DNA from 3 places in the Kocuria sp. GQ42 genome. Region 3 is predicted to be linked to each of the others. Evidence: riboswitches for the same ligand, from Rfam matches in the RefSeq annotation. Region 3 holds a riboswitch; each other region holds the start of a gene.
The links. Region 3 has a riboswitch for S-adenosylmethionine ahead of AC6CH6_RS16425 (O-acetylhomoserine aminocarboxypropyltransferase/cysteine synthase family protein). Riboswitches for the same ligand answer to the same signal wherever they lie in the genome.
Positions count from the first base shown of each region.

Region 1: linked by a shared signal. The riboswitch ahead of AC6CH6_RS15235 (ABC transporter ATP-binding protein) and the one ahead of AC6CH6_RS16425 (O-acetylhomoserine aminocarboxypropyltransferase/cysteine synthase family protein) in region 3 are both predicted to bind S-adenosylmethionine.
Region 2: linked by a shared signal. The riboswitch ahead of AC6CH6_RS12785 (acyl-CoA dehydrogenase family protein) and the one ahead of AC6CH6_RS16425 (O-acetylhomoserine aminocarboxypropyltransferase/cysteine synthase family protein) in region 3 are both predicted to bind S-adenosylmethionine.

Region 1 is NZ_JCAXEN010000007.1:232,434-237,061, forward strand. Features, by position in the region: gene AC6CH6_RS15225 (CoA-binding protein) at 1-273, opposite strand, end outside; gene AC6CH6_RS15230 (maleylpyruvate isomerase N-terminal domain-containing protein) at 362-1,039, opposite strand; SAM riboswitch class I at 1,147-1,251, shown strand; gene AC6CH6_RS15235 (ABC transporter ATP-binding protein) at 1,257-2,090, shown strand; gene AC6CH6_RS15240 (aliphatic sulfonate ABC transporter substrate-binding protein) at 2,186-3,229, shown strand; gene AC6CH6_RS15245 (ABC transporter permease) at 3,226-4,047, shown strand; gene AC6CH6_RS15250 (AMP-binding protein) at 4,107-4,628, shown strand, end outside.
Region 2 is NZ_JCAXEN010000006.1:14,736-19,363, forward strand. Features, by position in the region: gene AC6CH6_RS12765 (FAD-dependent oxidoreductase) at 1-677, shown strand, start outside; gene thiS (sulfur carrier protein ThiS) at 674-913, shown strand; gene AC6CH6_RS12775 (thiazole synthase) at 915-1,799, shown strand; gene moeB (molybdopterin-synthase adenylyltransferase MoeB) at 1,796-2,971, shown strand; SAM riboswitch class I at 3,145-3,239, shown strand; gene AC6CH6_RS12785 (acyl-CoA dehydrogenase family protein) at 3,353-4,628, shown strand, end outside.
Region 3 is NZ_JCAXEN010000008.1:217,965-222,592, forward strand. Features, by position in the region: gene AC6CH6_RS16410 (alpha-ketoacid dehydrogenase subunit beta) at 1-574, opposite strand, end outside; gene AC6CH6_RS16415 (thiamine pyrophosphate-dependent enzyme) at 571-1,746, opposite strand; gene AC6CH6_RS16420 (Lrp/AsnC family transcriptional regulator) at 1,988-2,440, shown strand; SAM riboswitch class IV at 2,553-2,674, shown strand; gene AC6CH6_RS16425 (O-acetylhomoserine aminocarboxypropyltransferase/cysteine synthase family protein) at 2,712-4,040, shown strand; gene AC6CH6_RS16430 (cystathionine gamma-synthase) at 4,049-4,628, shown strand, end outside.

The DNA of each region.
Region 1 (4,628 bases), on a different contig from region 3:
CTGGTCCACCACCGCGCCGACGCGGCGGGAGTTCACGAAGCAGTCCACCACGTCGATCGGCCCCGGGACCTCGGCGAGCGTGCGGTGGCCGGGCTCGCCGTGCACCGGCTCGCCCTTCGGGTTGACCGGGACGATCGTCATGCCGAGGTCGTCCCGGATCCGCTTCGCCACCGAGTGCGCCGGACGGGCCGTGTTGCCGGTCAGCCCCACCACGGCCCACCGGCCGGGCCGGGTCATGAGGCGGTCGATGACGGCGGGGTCGTTGCGGCTCATGCCCCCAGCCTGGCACGGAACCCGTCCCCCCTCCTTCTTCCTCCGCGAAGTTGCACGTGTCGGCGACCTCGCGGGGGGGAAAGGAGGGTCAGGAGAAGAGCGGCAGGAGGTCCGCGTGCGCGCCCAGCTCCGCACGCTCCTGGGCGGTCAGCTCCGCCCGGCCGGTGCCCACGCGGGCGAAGTGCTCGTCGCTCCAGTGCTCGAGCGGTTCCCGCTCCCACAGGTCGGTGAGGACCCGGCGGACCTCGGCGAGCCCGTCCACGGCGGGACCCGGGGAGCCGTCCAGGTGCTGGATCAGGTCCAGGTGGTGCACCGTGGCCTCCACCGCGAGGGTGCTCAGCAGGTCCTCGACGCGCAGCACGTGCCCCTGGGTGCGGACCGCGCCGTCGCCGCAGTGCTGCGCCGCGTGCACGAGCGCCCGGGTGGTCTCGCGGTGGAGGGCGCGCAACGGCTCCCAGTCGAGGACCATGGACGCGGCCACGCGGGTGTGGCGCCTGGCCTCGGCGGCCCCTGCGGGATCGCCGCCCCAGTCGGTCCAGTAGGTCGCGGCGTCCCGGTCGGGGCGGGCGGTGGTGGGCGTGTGCAGGGCGACCAGCCCGCGCAGGGCGTCCATCGCGCAGTGGTGGGTGAGGTCCCGGACCGACCACCCCGGGCAGCCCGTGGCGGCCCAGGAGTCGCCGTCGCCGAGCCCGTCGAGGACCGCGCCGAACGCCGTGCAGGCGTCGCGCACCAAGTCCGCCCGGGCCGGGGGTCTGCGGCTCGTCATGGGTCCATGGTGGGGCACGGAGGGCTCCCGTGCCAGCGATGTGTCGCGATCACCACGGATGCGACGGATTTGCCAGGAAACACGCCGAGGACGTTCAATTGGTGGTGTAACCATCCGGAGCGGCTGAGAGACCTGGCTCGTCGACGTCGCAGCAACCGGCACGGATCCGTCTGATCCTCCGTGCGAGGTGCTAATGCCAGGACCGATGGAGTTGATCATGAGCACTTCCCTGCTGGGCTCTGCGCCGGCCACCGCACCGGGCACCGCGAAGCGCGCCTTCTCCGTGGCCTTCGAGCACGTCGGCAAGGCCTTCCCGTCCGGCCGCGAGACCCACCACGTCCTGCAGGACGTCGACGTCACGGCCCGGCCCGGCGAGGTCCTGGCGATCCTGGGGCCCTCGGGGTGCGGCAAGTCCACGCTCCTGCGGGCCGCGGCGGGGCTCGACACCGCCTCGGCCGGACGGGTGCTCATCGACGGCACCCCCGTGTCCGGCATCGACCCGCGCTGCGCGGTCGCCTTCCAGGAGCCCCGCCTGCTGCCGTGGCGCTCGGTGCGCGAGAACGTCCGTCTGGGCCTGCCCCGCGGAATCCCCCGGGACGAGGGGGACGCCGTGATCGACGACCTGCTGCGCCTGGTGGGGCTCACCGCGCACGCCGGCCACCGTCCCCGCGCGATCTCCGGCGGCATGGCACAGCGCGCGTCCCTGGCCCGGGCCCTGGCCCGCAATCCCGGGGTCCTGCTGCTCGACGAGCCCTTCGGCGCGCTCGACGCCCTGACCCGCCTGAAGATGCAGGACCTGCTGCTCACGATCCACTCGGCCCAGCCCACCACCGTCCTGCTCGTCACCCACGACGTCGACGAGGCGCTGCAGCTCGCGGACCGGATCGTGGTCCTGGGCCGGACCGGGCCCACCGCCCCCGCCTCGATCAGCACGATCCTCGCCGTGCCCGGCGAGCGCCCCCGGGACCGGGCCTCCGAGGTCCTCGCCGAGCTGCGCATGCAGCTCCTCGGCCACCTCGGCGTCGACACCCACCACCCCGCGACCCGCTGACGCGGTTCGCCCCCACCCCGACTCCCCTCCCCGGACCAGCGGCGGCACCCGCCCGCGCCGCCCGGCACCGTCCGTCCACCACGAAAGGCTCCGCCATGCCCCTGCCCCAGCGCTCCGTCCGCACCGTCCCCGCACTCGCCGCCGTCCTGACCCTCGGCCTGACCGGGTGCATGGCCGGCGAGGGCTCCGGCGAGCCGCCCACGGAGGCCGCCGGGGACGGCACCGTCCGCGTGGACTGGGCCACCTACAACCCGCTCTCCGTGGTGATCAAGGAGAAGGGTTGGCTCGAGACCGCGTTCGCCGAGGAGGGCATCGAGGTGGAGTGGGTGCAGTCCGCCGGGTCGAACAAGGCCAACGAGGCGCTGCGCGCGGAGGCGGTGGACGTCGGCTCCACCGCGGGCTCCGCGGCGCTGCTGGCCCGCAGCAACGGCACCCCGATCCAGGTGATCGACCTCTACTCGCAGCCGGAGTGGTCCGCCCTGGTCACCACCGCCGGCAGCGACGTGCAGGAGGTCGCGGACCTCGAGGGCCGCACCGTGGCCGCGACCAAGGGCACCGACCCGTACTTCTTCCTGCTCCAGGCCCTCGACGAGGCCGGGGTGGACGCCGGGGACGTCACGATCCAGAACCTGCAGCACGCCGACGGCCGCGCCGCCCTGGAGAACGGCCAGGTGGACGCCTGGTCCGGGCTCGACCCGATCATGGCCGCCGCGGAGGAGAACGGCGCGGAGCTGTTCTACCGCAACGTCGACTTCAACACCTACGGCTTCCTCAACGCCCACGAGAGCTTCCTCGAGGAGCAGCCCGAGGCCGCCCAGACCGTGGTGGACGTCTACGCCTACGCCCGGCAGTGGGCGCAGGAGAACACGGAGGAGACCGCGCAGCTGCTCGCCGAGGCGGCCGGGATCGAGCTGTCCGTGGCCGAGAAGGTGCTCGAGCGCACCAACCTGGACATCGACCACGTGCCGGGCGACGAGCAGCTGGCGGTCCTCGAGAAGGTCGGGCCGATCTTCGTGGAGTCCGACGACGTGGCCGACCAGGAGCAGATCGACGAGGCGCTCGGGAGCATCGTGGAGAGCTCCTACGCCGAGAACGCCGACGCCTCCCGCGCGGCCGAGCTGGTCGGGGACGGGCAGTGACGCAGCCCCTGACCCCCGCCGAGGAGGCGCAGCGTCTCGAGGATGCCCCCGCCGCGGCCCCCCGGCGGCGGCCGCTGCTGCGCACCGGGCTGGGCCTGCTGCTGCCCGCCGCGCTGCTGGTGCTGTGGCACGTGCTCTCCACCGCCGGGGTCTTCAGCGCCGTTCAGCTGCCGGCCCCGCTCGCGGTGCTCGAGGCCGGGATCGGCCTGCTGGCCGGCGGGGACCTCTGGACCCACGTGGGCATCTCGACCCAGCGCGTGCTGATCGGCTTCCTGATCGGCGCCGGGCTCGGCCTCGTGGCCGGGTCCTTCATCGGCCTCTCCCGCTGGGGTTCCACGCTGGTGGGCCCCACGATCGGGGCGTTCCGCGCGGTGCCGTCCCTGGCGTGGGTGCCGCTGCTGCTGCTGTGGATCGGCCTCGGCGAGGACTCCAAGGTCACGCTGGTGGCCATCGGCGCGTTCTTCCCGGTCTACACCACCGTCTCCGCGGCCCTGCAGCACGTGGACCGCAACCTCATCGAGGCGGCGCGGGCGTTCGGGCTGCACGGGCTGCGCCTGCTCACCACGGTGCAGCTGCCGGCCGTCATGCCGTCGGTCATCTCGGGGCTGCGACTGGCCCTGGCCCAGGCGTGGCTGTTCCTCGTGGCCGCCGAGCTGCTGGGCGCCTCCATGGGCCTGGGCTGGCTGCTCACCGACTCGCAGAACAACGGCCGCACCGACCGCCTGCTCCTCGCCATCGTGCTGCTCGCGGTGCTCGGCAAGGCGACGGACGCGCTGCTGGGGGTCTTCGAGAAGTGGGCCGCCAAGAAATGGGCCTGACACGTGCGCCTGGCACAGTGGAACCGTCGTCCGTGCCGGCCGGAAAGGACAGCAGCACCGTGAGCTTCAGCTGGAGCGACCCCTCCTCCCCCACCCCCAATCCCGCCCTGGTCTCGGACGAGGCCCGGATCGCCTTCTGGGAGGCGCAGGCGTCGCGCCTCGACTGGGCGCGGCCGTGGACCACCGCGCACCGCTTCGAGGCCCCGCGGCGGCTCGGGACGGACGAGCAGGGCGGCCCCACCTGGTCGGTCCCGGAGATCGCGTGGTTCGAGGGCGGCAGGCTCAACGTGGCCCACAACTGCGTGGACCGCCACGTCGAGGCCGGCCGCGGCGCCCACGTGGCCCTGTACTTCGAGGGGGAGCCCGGGGACCGGCTGGTCTACACCTACGCCGACCTGCAGCGGGAGGTCTCCCGCGCCGCCAACGCCCTGCTCGCCCTGGGCGTGGAGCAGGGCGACCGGGTGGTGATCTACCTCCCCGTCATCCCGGAGACCGTCATCATCACGCTGGCCTGCGCCCGCATCGGCGCGGTGCACTCCCTGGTCTTCGGCGGGTTCTCCGCCGAGGCGCTGCGCTTCCGC
Region 2 (4,628 bases), on a different contig from region 3:
CCGGCGTCCGCCTGGCCGGCGGCGGGATGGTCTCCGCGACCTGGACGGTCCTCGCCCCCGGGGCCGGGCTCGGTGAGCTCGAAGGACTGCCGGAGGACTGGCACCCGCCGCTGCGGCCGGTGCACGGGGACATCCTGCGCGCCCGGGTCCCCGCCGGGGCGCCGGAGCTGCTCGAGCGCACGGTCCGCGGCCTGGTGCACGGGGTGCCCGTCTACTTGGTGCCCCGCGCCGACGGGACCGTGGTGATCGGGGCGACCTCCCGCGAGGACGACCTGTCCGGTCCCAGCGCCGGCGGCGTGTTCCGGCTGCTGCGCGATGCCCAGGCGCTCGTGCCCGGCGTCGCCGACCTCGAGCTGGTCGAGGTGCTGGCCCGCGCCCGGCCCGGCACCCCGGACGACATCCCGTACCTCGGCCGGGTCCGCGACCCGGACGGCTCGCCGGTGCCGGGGCTCGTGGTCTCCACCGGCTACTTCCGCCACGGCGTCCTGCTCGCCCCGCTGGCCGCCCGGCTCGCCGCGCAGCTGGTGACCGGCGGGACCGGAGCCGACCTGGCCGCCGACGCCGAGCACCTCGCCACCACCGACCCGCACCGCTTCGACCGCCCCGTCGAGGCCCGTCCAGAGGATCCCGCGCCGGCCGCCGCCGGGCCCGGGCCCCGGAGCAGGAGCACCCGATGACCGCCATCACCCTCAACGGCCGCCCGCACCGCGTGGCGGCGGAGGCGACCGTCGTCGACCTCGTCGCCGAGACCGTCGGCCGGGCCCTGGGCCCCGACGGCGCCCCGCTGGACGGCGGGCGCCTCGGCGTGGCCGTGGCCGTGGACGCCGCGGTCGTGCCCCGCAGCCGCTGGCGGCGGACCCCCGTGGCGGAGGGCCAGTCCATCGAGATCATCACCGCCGTCCAGGGAGGCTGACGTGACCGCCCCGCACCCCGACCCCCTCGTGCTCGACGGCATCGAGCTGAGCTCCCGGCTGATCATGGGCACCGGCGGCCTGAGCTCGCTGCACACCCTGGAGCAGGCGCTGCTGGCCTCCGGCACCGAGCTGACCACCGTGGCCCTGCGCCGCTACGCCCCCGGCCAGGGCGACTCCCTCTTCGCGCTGCTCGAGCGCAACGACATCCGGATCCTGCCCAACACCGCCGGGTGCTACACCGCCCGGGACGCGCTGCTGACCGCCGAGCTCGGCCGGGAGGCCCTCGAGACCGACTGGGTCAAGCTCGAGGTCATCGCGGACGAGGACACGCTGCTGCCCGACGTGGTGGAGCTCCTCGACGCCACCGAGCAGCTCGTGGCCCGCGGCTTCAAGGTCTTCGCCTACACCTCCGACGACCCGGCCGTCGCGCGCCGCCTCGAGGACCTGGGCGCGGCCGCGGTGATGCCCCTGGGCGCCCCCATCGGCACCGGGCTGGGCATCCTCAACCCGCACAACATCGAGCTCATCGCCTCCCGGGCGTCCGTACCCGTGGTGCTCGACGCCGGGATCGGCACCGCCTCCGAGGCCGCCCTGGCCATGGAGCTGGGCTGCGACGCCGTGCTGCTGGCCAGCGCGGTCACCCGCGCCCAGGACCCGGTGGCGATGGCCACCGCCATGCGCCACGCCGTGCTCGCCGGCCGGCTCGCCGCCGGAGCCGGGCGCATCCCGGCCCGCCGCCACGCCCAGGCGTCCTCGCCGGCGGCCGGGCGGATCGACACGGACGCCGCCGGTGCCAGGCCGGCCGCCGGGCCGGCCGCCGGCCCCTCAGCCGGCCCGGCGGACGTGCCGCGCGGGGACTGGGCGCCCGTGGGGGAGCGGCCGTGAGCCCGCTGCCCCCGCTCGTGGAGCCCGGCCCCGAACTGACCCGCGAGGAGCTCGAGCGCTACGCCCGGCACCTGACCCTGCCCGGGATCGGGACCCTCGGCCAGCGGCGGCTGCGGAACGCCCGCGTGCTCGTCGTCGGCGCCGGGGGGCTCGGGTCCCCGGCCCTGCAGTACCTCGCCGCGACGGGGGTCGGGACCCTCGGGATCGTCGACGACGACGTGGTGGCGCTCTCCAACCTGCAGCGACAGGTGGTGCACACGACCGCCGACGTCGGCCGCCCCAAGGCCGTCTCCGCCGCCGAGGCCGTCACCGCGCTCAACCCGCTGGTGGAGGTCCGCACCCACCCCGTCCGGCTGGACGCGGACAACGCCGTGGACATCATCGGCCGGTACGACCTGGTCCTGGACGGCGCCGACAACTTCGCGACCCGCTACGTGGTCAGCGACGCCGCAGCCCTGACCGGCACACCCTGCGTGTGGGGCTCCATCCTGCGCTTCGAGGGGCAGGTCAGCGTCTTCTGGGCCGGGCACGGGCCCACCTACCGGGACCTCTACCCCGAGGCCCCGCCGGACGGCGAGGTGCCCAGCTGCGCCGAAGGCGGGGTCTTCGGCATGCTCCCCGCCACCGTCGGCGCGGTCATGGTCACCGAGGCCGTCAAGCTCGTCACCGGCACCGGGGAGCCCCTGCTCGGGCGGGTGCTGCTGCACGACGCGCTCGCGATGACCTGGCGCGAGATGCGTCTCACCCCGGACCCCGACGCCGCCCCGGTCACCGCGGTGGCCCAGCCCGCCGCGGTCTGCGCGCTGCCCGGCGCGGACCCCTCCGAGACCGTCGGGGCGGCCGAGCTGGCCCGGCTGCTCGAGCGCCGGGAGCGCGGGGAGGCGTCCTTCGCCCTGGTGGACGTGCGCGAGGACTGGGAGCGGGAGCTCGTGGCCATCGACGGCGCCGTGCCCGTCCCGCTGCAGAAGATCCTGGACCGCGGAGCGGACGCCCTGCCCCCGGAAGCCCGCGGCGCGGACCTCGTGCTGCACTGCAAGGCCGGCGCCCGCTCCGCGACCGCGCTCGCCGCGCTGCGGTCCTTCTACGCCGGGCGGGAGGAGCGGGTCCGCCACCTGGAGGGCGGGGTGCTCGCCTGGGTGGCGCAGGTGGACCCGGACCAGCCGGTGTACTGAGCCGATCGGCGACCCCGCCCTGTTCTTTCCTGTCCGGGGTGGCGGGCGTGCCGCGCCGGGCCTGTACACCAGGCGGGCCGAGGTGACGGTCTGTGACGTCGTCGTGACCTCCGATGACGTCCGGACGTCATCCGGTGGCACCGGACCTCGGTGGTCTGGTGCCATGTCAGACGTCACCATTCAGAGCGGCCGAGAGATCTGGCTCGACGACGCCGCAGCAACCCGCCCTCCTCCGGGGTCAGGGTGCTCATGCCAGAACCGATGGAGATCCCGGATCTGCAGTCGGTCCGTGACGTCAGCCTCCTGCGCTGCCGCCACCGGACCCGCCCCCGGCGCGACCGGCCGACCGGCAATCCTCGGTGCGACCGAGAGGACCACCGCATGACCCCGAGCACGGTCGAGGAGACCACCGCCCATCCCCGCGCCGGCACCGACCTCGCCGCCGGCCTGCCCGGGGACTACGCCGGGCTGCGGGAGCACTTCCGGCCGCTGTTCGCGGAGATCGCCGCCGGCGCCCTGGACCGGGACCTCCGGCGCTCGCTGCCCTACGCGGAGGTCGGCCGGCTGGACCGGGCCGGGTTCGGCGCCCTGCGCGTCCCGGCGGCCCACGGCGGCCCCGGGGTCAGCCTCGAGGTCTTCACCCGGCTGCTGGTCGACCTGGCCGAGGCCGACTCCAACATCGCCCACCTCTACCGCTCCCACCACGGCTTCGTGGAGTCCCTGCGCTTCCTGCCCCGGGAGCTCCAGAAGGTCTGGTACCCGCGGGTGCTGGCCGGAGCCACCGTCGGCAACGCCTCCACGGAGAAGGGCGGCAACGCGCTCGGCACCCTGAACACCGTGCTGAGCCGGACCGCCGAGGGTTGGGAGCTCACCGGCCGGAAGTTCTACGCCACCGGTTCCGTCTTCTGCGACTACACCCGTGTCTCGGCCGCCCTGGACGGCCGCGACGGGCGCCGCTTCGCCGTCGTCGCCACGGACGCCGAGGGCGTGACGCTCGAGGACGACTGGGACGGCTTCGGGCAGAAGCTCACCGGCACCGGCACCGCGGTCTTCGACCGGGTGAGCGTCCCGGACGACGCCGTGCTGGACCGCACCGCCGGCAGCGCGGAGGCCGTCCACGAGGCCGCCTTCTTCCAGCTCGTGCTGCTGGCCGTCCTGGCCGGCATCGCCCGGGCGGCCCGGAGGGACGCGGTGGAGACCATCGCCGGACGCCGCCGGACCTTCAACACCGGGCTCGGCCTGCCCTTCCGCGACGACCCGCTGATCCAGGAGGCCACCGGACGGATCTCCGCCAAGGCCTTCACCGCCGAGGCCACCGTCCTGCACGCCGCCCGCGCCCTGGACGCCGGGATCGCCGCCGCCGCAGCGGCCGGCGCCGACCGGCCGGACTTCACCGGGACCCTCCCGGCGGCGCTGCACGAGTCCGAGATCGCCGTGGAGCACGCCCAGGTCACCGTGCCGGAGCTGGCGCTCGGCGCGGCCCAGGACCTGTTCCTCACCGTGGGCGCCTCCGCCACGTCCACGGCCAAGGGCCTGGACCGGCACTGGCGCAACGCCCAGACCGTGGCCACCCACAACCCGATCGCCTTCCGCGCCCGCGCCCTCGGCGACTACCTCATCAACGGCACCCTGCCGGAGGGCCTGAACGCCATCGGCG
Region 3 (4,628 bases):
AGAGCTTCTTGGGCTCGAAGAACACGACGGGGTCGTCCGAGTCGATCGCCTCGCGCAGCATGAGGTAGGCGTCCTCGACCGTGGCGGGGGTGAACACCTTCAGGCCCGGGGTGTGGGCGTAGTAGGCCTCGGAGGAGTCGCAGTGGTGCTCCACGCCGCCGATGCCGCCGGCGTAGGGGATCCGGATGACGATCGGCAGGCGCACGGCGCCGCGGGTGCGGTTGTGCATCTTCGCGATGTGCGAGGCGACCTGCTCGAAGGCGGGGTAGGCGAAGGCGTCGAACTGCATCTCGACGACGGGGCGCATCCGGTTCATCGCCATGCCCACGGCCATGCCGGCGATCCCGGACTCGGCCAGCGGGGTGTCGAAGCACCGGGTGCGGCCGAAGCGCTTCGTCAGCCCGTCGGTGATGCGGAAGACGCCGCCGAGGGTGCCGACGTCCTCGCCGAAGACGACGACGGCGGGGTCGGCGGCCAGCGCGTCGGCCAGGGCGGTGTTGAGCGCGTGGGCGAAGGTGGCGGGCTTGACCGCCGGGGCCTCGCCGGCCGGGGCGGGGGCGTGCAGGGTGCTCACTGTCCGGTCTCCTCTCGGGCGAGCTCGGCGGCGAGGAACTGCTCCTGCTCGGCGAGCTGCGGGGTCTGCTCGGTGTAGACGTGGCGGAACAGCTCGAGCGGGTCGATCTCCACGTCGGCGTTCATGCCGTCGCGCAGGGCCGTGGCGACGTCCTCGGCGGCTGCGGCGATGCGCTGCTCCGCCGCGTCGTCGAGCACGCCCTCGGCGCCGAGGTAGGCGCGCATCCGGGTCACCGGGTCCTTGGCGATCCACTCCTGCACCTCGGCGTCGTCCCGGTAGCGGGTGGCGTCGTCGGCGTTGGTGTGCGCCTGCATGCGGTAGGTGTGCGCCTCCACGAGGAGGGGCTCTGACTCGGAGCGGGCCAGGTCCACGGCGCGCCGCAGGGTGGCGAGCAGCGCCACGAGGTCGTTGCCGTCCACGCGCTCGCCGGCCATGCCGTAGCCCACCGCCTTGTGGGCGAGGCTCGGGGCCGCGGACTGCTGGGACAGGGGCACGGAGATCGCGTAGCCGTTGTTCTGCACGAAGAACACGACCGGCAGCTTGAACACGGCCGCGAAGTTCAGGGCCTCGTGGAAGTCGCCCTCGCTGGTGGCGCCGTCCCCGCACATCGCCAGGACCACGGTGTCCTCGCCGCGCAGCTTGGCGGCGTGGGCCACGCCCACCGCGTGCAGCAGCTGGGTGGTGAGCGGGGTCGACTGGATGCCCACGCAGTGCTCGTACGGGTCGTAGCCGCTGTGCCACTCGCCGCGGAAGATCGCCATGACCTGCATCGGGTCCACGCCCTTGGTCATGACCGCCACGGTGTCCCGGTAGGTCGGGAACAGCCAGTCGCCCTCCTCGAGGCACAGGGCGGCCGCCACCTGGCAGGCCTCCTGGCCGTGGCTGGACGGGTAGACGGCCATCCGGCCCTGGCGGACCAGCGCGGAGTTCTGGTCGTTGACCCGCCGCCCGATCACCAGCTTCTCGTAGGCGCCCAGCAGGACGTCCGGGGCCGGCAGCGGGTACTCGTGGCCGGGGCCGGTGCCCTGCTCCTCGGGGGCGAGCAGCCGCCCGCTGGGGTCGACCATGCGGATCTCGCCGCGGGCCGGGAGCATGTACTGCTCCGGCGTGATGCCGAAGCTCTGGGAGGCCCGGAGGATCGGGTCCTCGGGGGTCTCGACGGTCTGGCTCATGGTGTCCCCTCGGTCGGTCCCCGGTGCGGCCGCGGTCCGGGGAGGGCAGGAAGGTGGTGCGGCTCTGTCTCCCCAGTATGGGAACCGGGCATGGTTCGTATCCACAGAGCGGGGAAAATGCAGAAGTCTGAGACAGACAGTGCACCGCACGTGGACGAAATGTTCTAGTGTGGCGTGGAGCACACGCATTCGTCCGACACGTTCCGGGCGCCGCGCCCGACCCGCCCCGAAGGAGCCCGCCGTGCCCTCGACCCCCGTGCCGCTGGACGAGACCGACCGGAAGATCCTCGCGGAGCTGTCCCGGGACGCGAGGCAGTCCGTGACGGCGATCGCCGCGGCCGTGCACGTCTCCCGCGCCCACGCCTACGCCCGGATCAACCGGCTCCGGGACGAGGGGGTGATCCTGCGCTTCAGCACCGTGATCGACCCGGTCCGGGCGGGCCTGCAGGCCTCCGCGTACGTGACGCTCAAGCTCCAGCAGAACACCTGGCGGGAGCTGTGCGCCCAGCTCCAGGCGATCCCCGCCGTGCACCACATCGCCCTGGTGGGCGGGAACTTCGACGTCATGCTCCTCGTGCGGGCCGTGGACACCGTGCACCTGCGGCAGGTGATCTTCGAGCACGTCCAGCAGCTGCCCGGCGTGGTGGACACCCAGACGTTCCTGATCTTCGAGGACATCGACACCCGGGCCTGACGCGAGGGCCCGCGCCGGGCCCGGCGCGCACGGCCGGCGTCACGAACCGTCACGGTCGTCATCTTCCGACGCGGAGGGACACCCACTACCTCTGCGCATAGTGTTGTTCCAGCTTCACGAGACGTGACCGCCAAGCTCCGACTTGGTCACGCACCAACCCCATGCTCATTGGGTGGTTCGGATGAGGAAGCGGCCTGCATCTTCCGCGGCGTGCCCACCGGGCCCGCGCGGATGACCGGTGCGGGTAAGAGCAAGGCACAGGAGCAGCGCCATGTCCATCCCCGTGACCGACCACGACCTCGCGACCCGGCAGATCCACGCCGGCACCCACGACCAGGTCACCCAGCGCACCCTAACGGTGCCGATCTACCAGACCGCGGCCTTCGAGTTCCCGGACTACGAGGCGGCCCGGCAGATGTTCGCCCAGACCCGGGCGGGCTTCACCTACACGCGCACCGGCAACCCCACGGTGGCCGTGCTCGAGCAGCGGATCAGCGACCTCGAGGGCGGCGCGGGCGCCGTGGCGACCGGCTCGGGCCAGTCCGCCGTGGCCGTGGCGCTGCTGGCCCTGCTCGGCCAGGGCGCCGGGAAGCACCTCGTGGCCTCCGAGAAGCTCTACGGGGGCACGGTGGACCTGCTCACCGACTCCTTCGCGGACTACGGCATCGAGGTCTCCTTCGTGGACCCCACCGCCCCGGGGGCGTGGGCCGCGGCCGTGCGCCCCGACACCCGCGCGTTCCTGCTCGAGTCCATCGGCAACCCGCTGGCCACCCTCCCGGACCTGCCCGGGATCGCCGACGTCGCCCGGGCCGCCGGGGTGCCCGTCGTCGTCGACAACACCCTCGCGTCCCCGGCCCTGTACCGGCCGCTGGAGAAGGGCGCGGACATCGTGGTGCACTCGGCCACCAAGTTCCTGGGCGGGCACGGCAACGCGCTCGCCGGGGCGGTCGTGGACGGCGGGACCTTCGACTGGTCCGCGCGGCCGGACAAGTGGCCGCAGTTCACCCAGGCCCGCGCCCGCTGGGGCGGGCTCAGCCTCGTCGACAAGTGCGCCGCCGCCAGCCCCTACCTGCACCTGGTCCGGGCGAAGTACGTGCACGACCTCGGCACCACGCTCTCCCCGTTCAACGCCAGCCAGATCCTGCAGGGCACCGAGACCCTCGACCTGCGCGTGGCCCGCCACACGGCCTCGGCGCTGGCGGTGGCCGAGTTCCTGGCCGGGCACCCCGCCGTCGCCCGGGTCCACCACCCCGGCGTGCCGGGGGACCCCGGCGCCGGCATCGCGGCCCGGGACTTCCCGCGCGGGACCGGCTCCGTGTTCTCCTTCGACCTCGCCGCCCCGGACGGCGCCGTGGGCCCGTTCATCGACGCGCTCCGGCTGTTCAAGCTGGTCGCCAACATCGGGGACACCCGCAGCCTCGTGGCCCACCCGGCGGCCATGACGCACTGCCGCCTGACCCCCGAGCAGCGCCGGGCCGGCGGGATCGCCGAGACCACGATCCGGCTCTCGATCGGCCTCGAGTCCCCCCAGGACCTCGTGGCCGACCTCGGCCAGGCCCTCGACACCGTCGTCACCGCCGTCCAGACCACCCGGAAGTGAGCCCCGCCATGACGTCCCCCACCGAGACCCGCACCCGCCACCGGGGCTTCACGACCACCGCCGTCCACGCCGGCCAGGAGCCCGACCCGCTGACCGGGGCGGTCATCCCGCCGATCTACCAGACCTCCACGTTCGCCCAGGACGGGATCAACGTGCTGCGCGCCGGGCACGAGTACAGCCGCGGCTCCAACCCCACCCGCAGCGGCTTCGAGGAGCAGCTCGCGGCCCTGGAGCGTGGCGAGCGGGGGTTCGCGTTCGCCTCGGGGATCGCCGCCGAGGACGCCCTGCTGCGCGCCGTGCTGCGCCCGGGCGACCACATCGTGCTCGGCGCCGACGGCTACGGCGGCACCAACCGGCTGATCACCCGGGTCCTCGCCCCGTGGGACATCGGGCACACGCCCGTGGAGATCACGGACCTCGACGCCGTCCGGGCGGCCGTGCGCCCCGGCGCCACCAAGGTGCTGTGGCTCGAGACGCCGTCCAACCCGCTGCTCGGCATCGCCGACGTGGCGGCGTGGGCGCAGCTGGCCCGGGACGCCGGGGCGCTGCTCGTCGTCGACAACACCTTCGCGTCCCCGTACCTGCAGA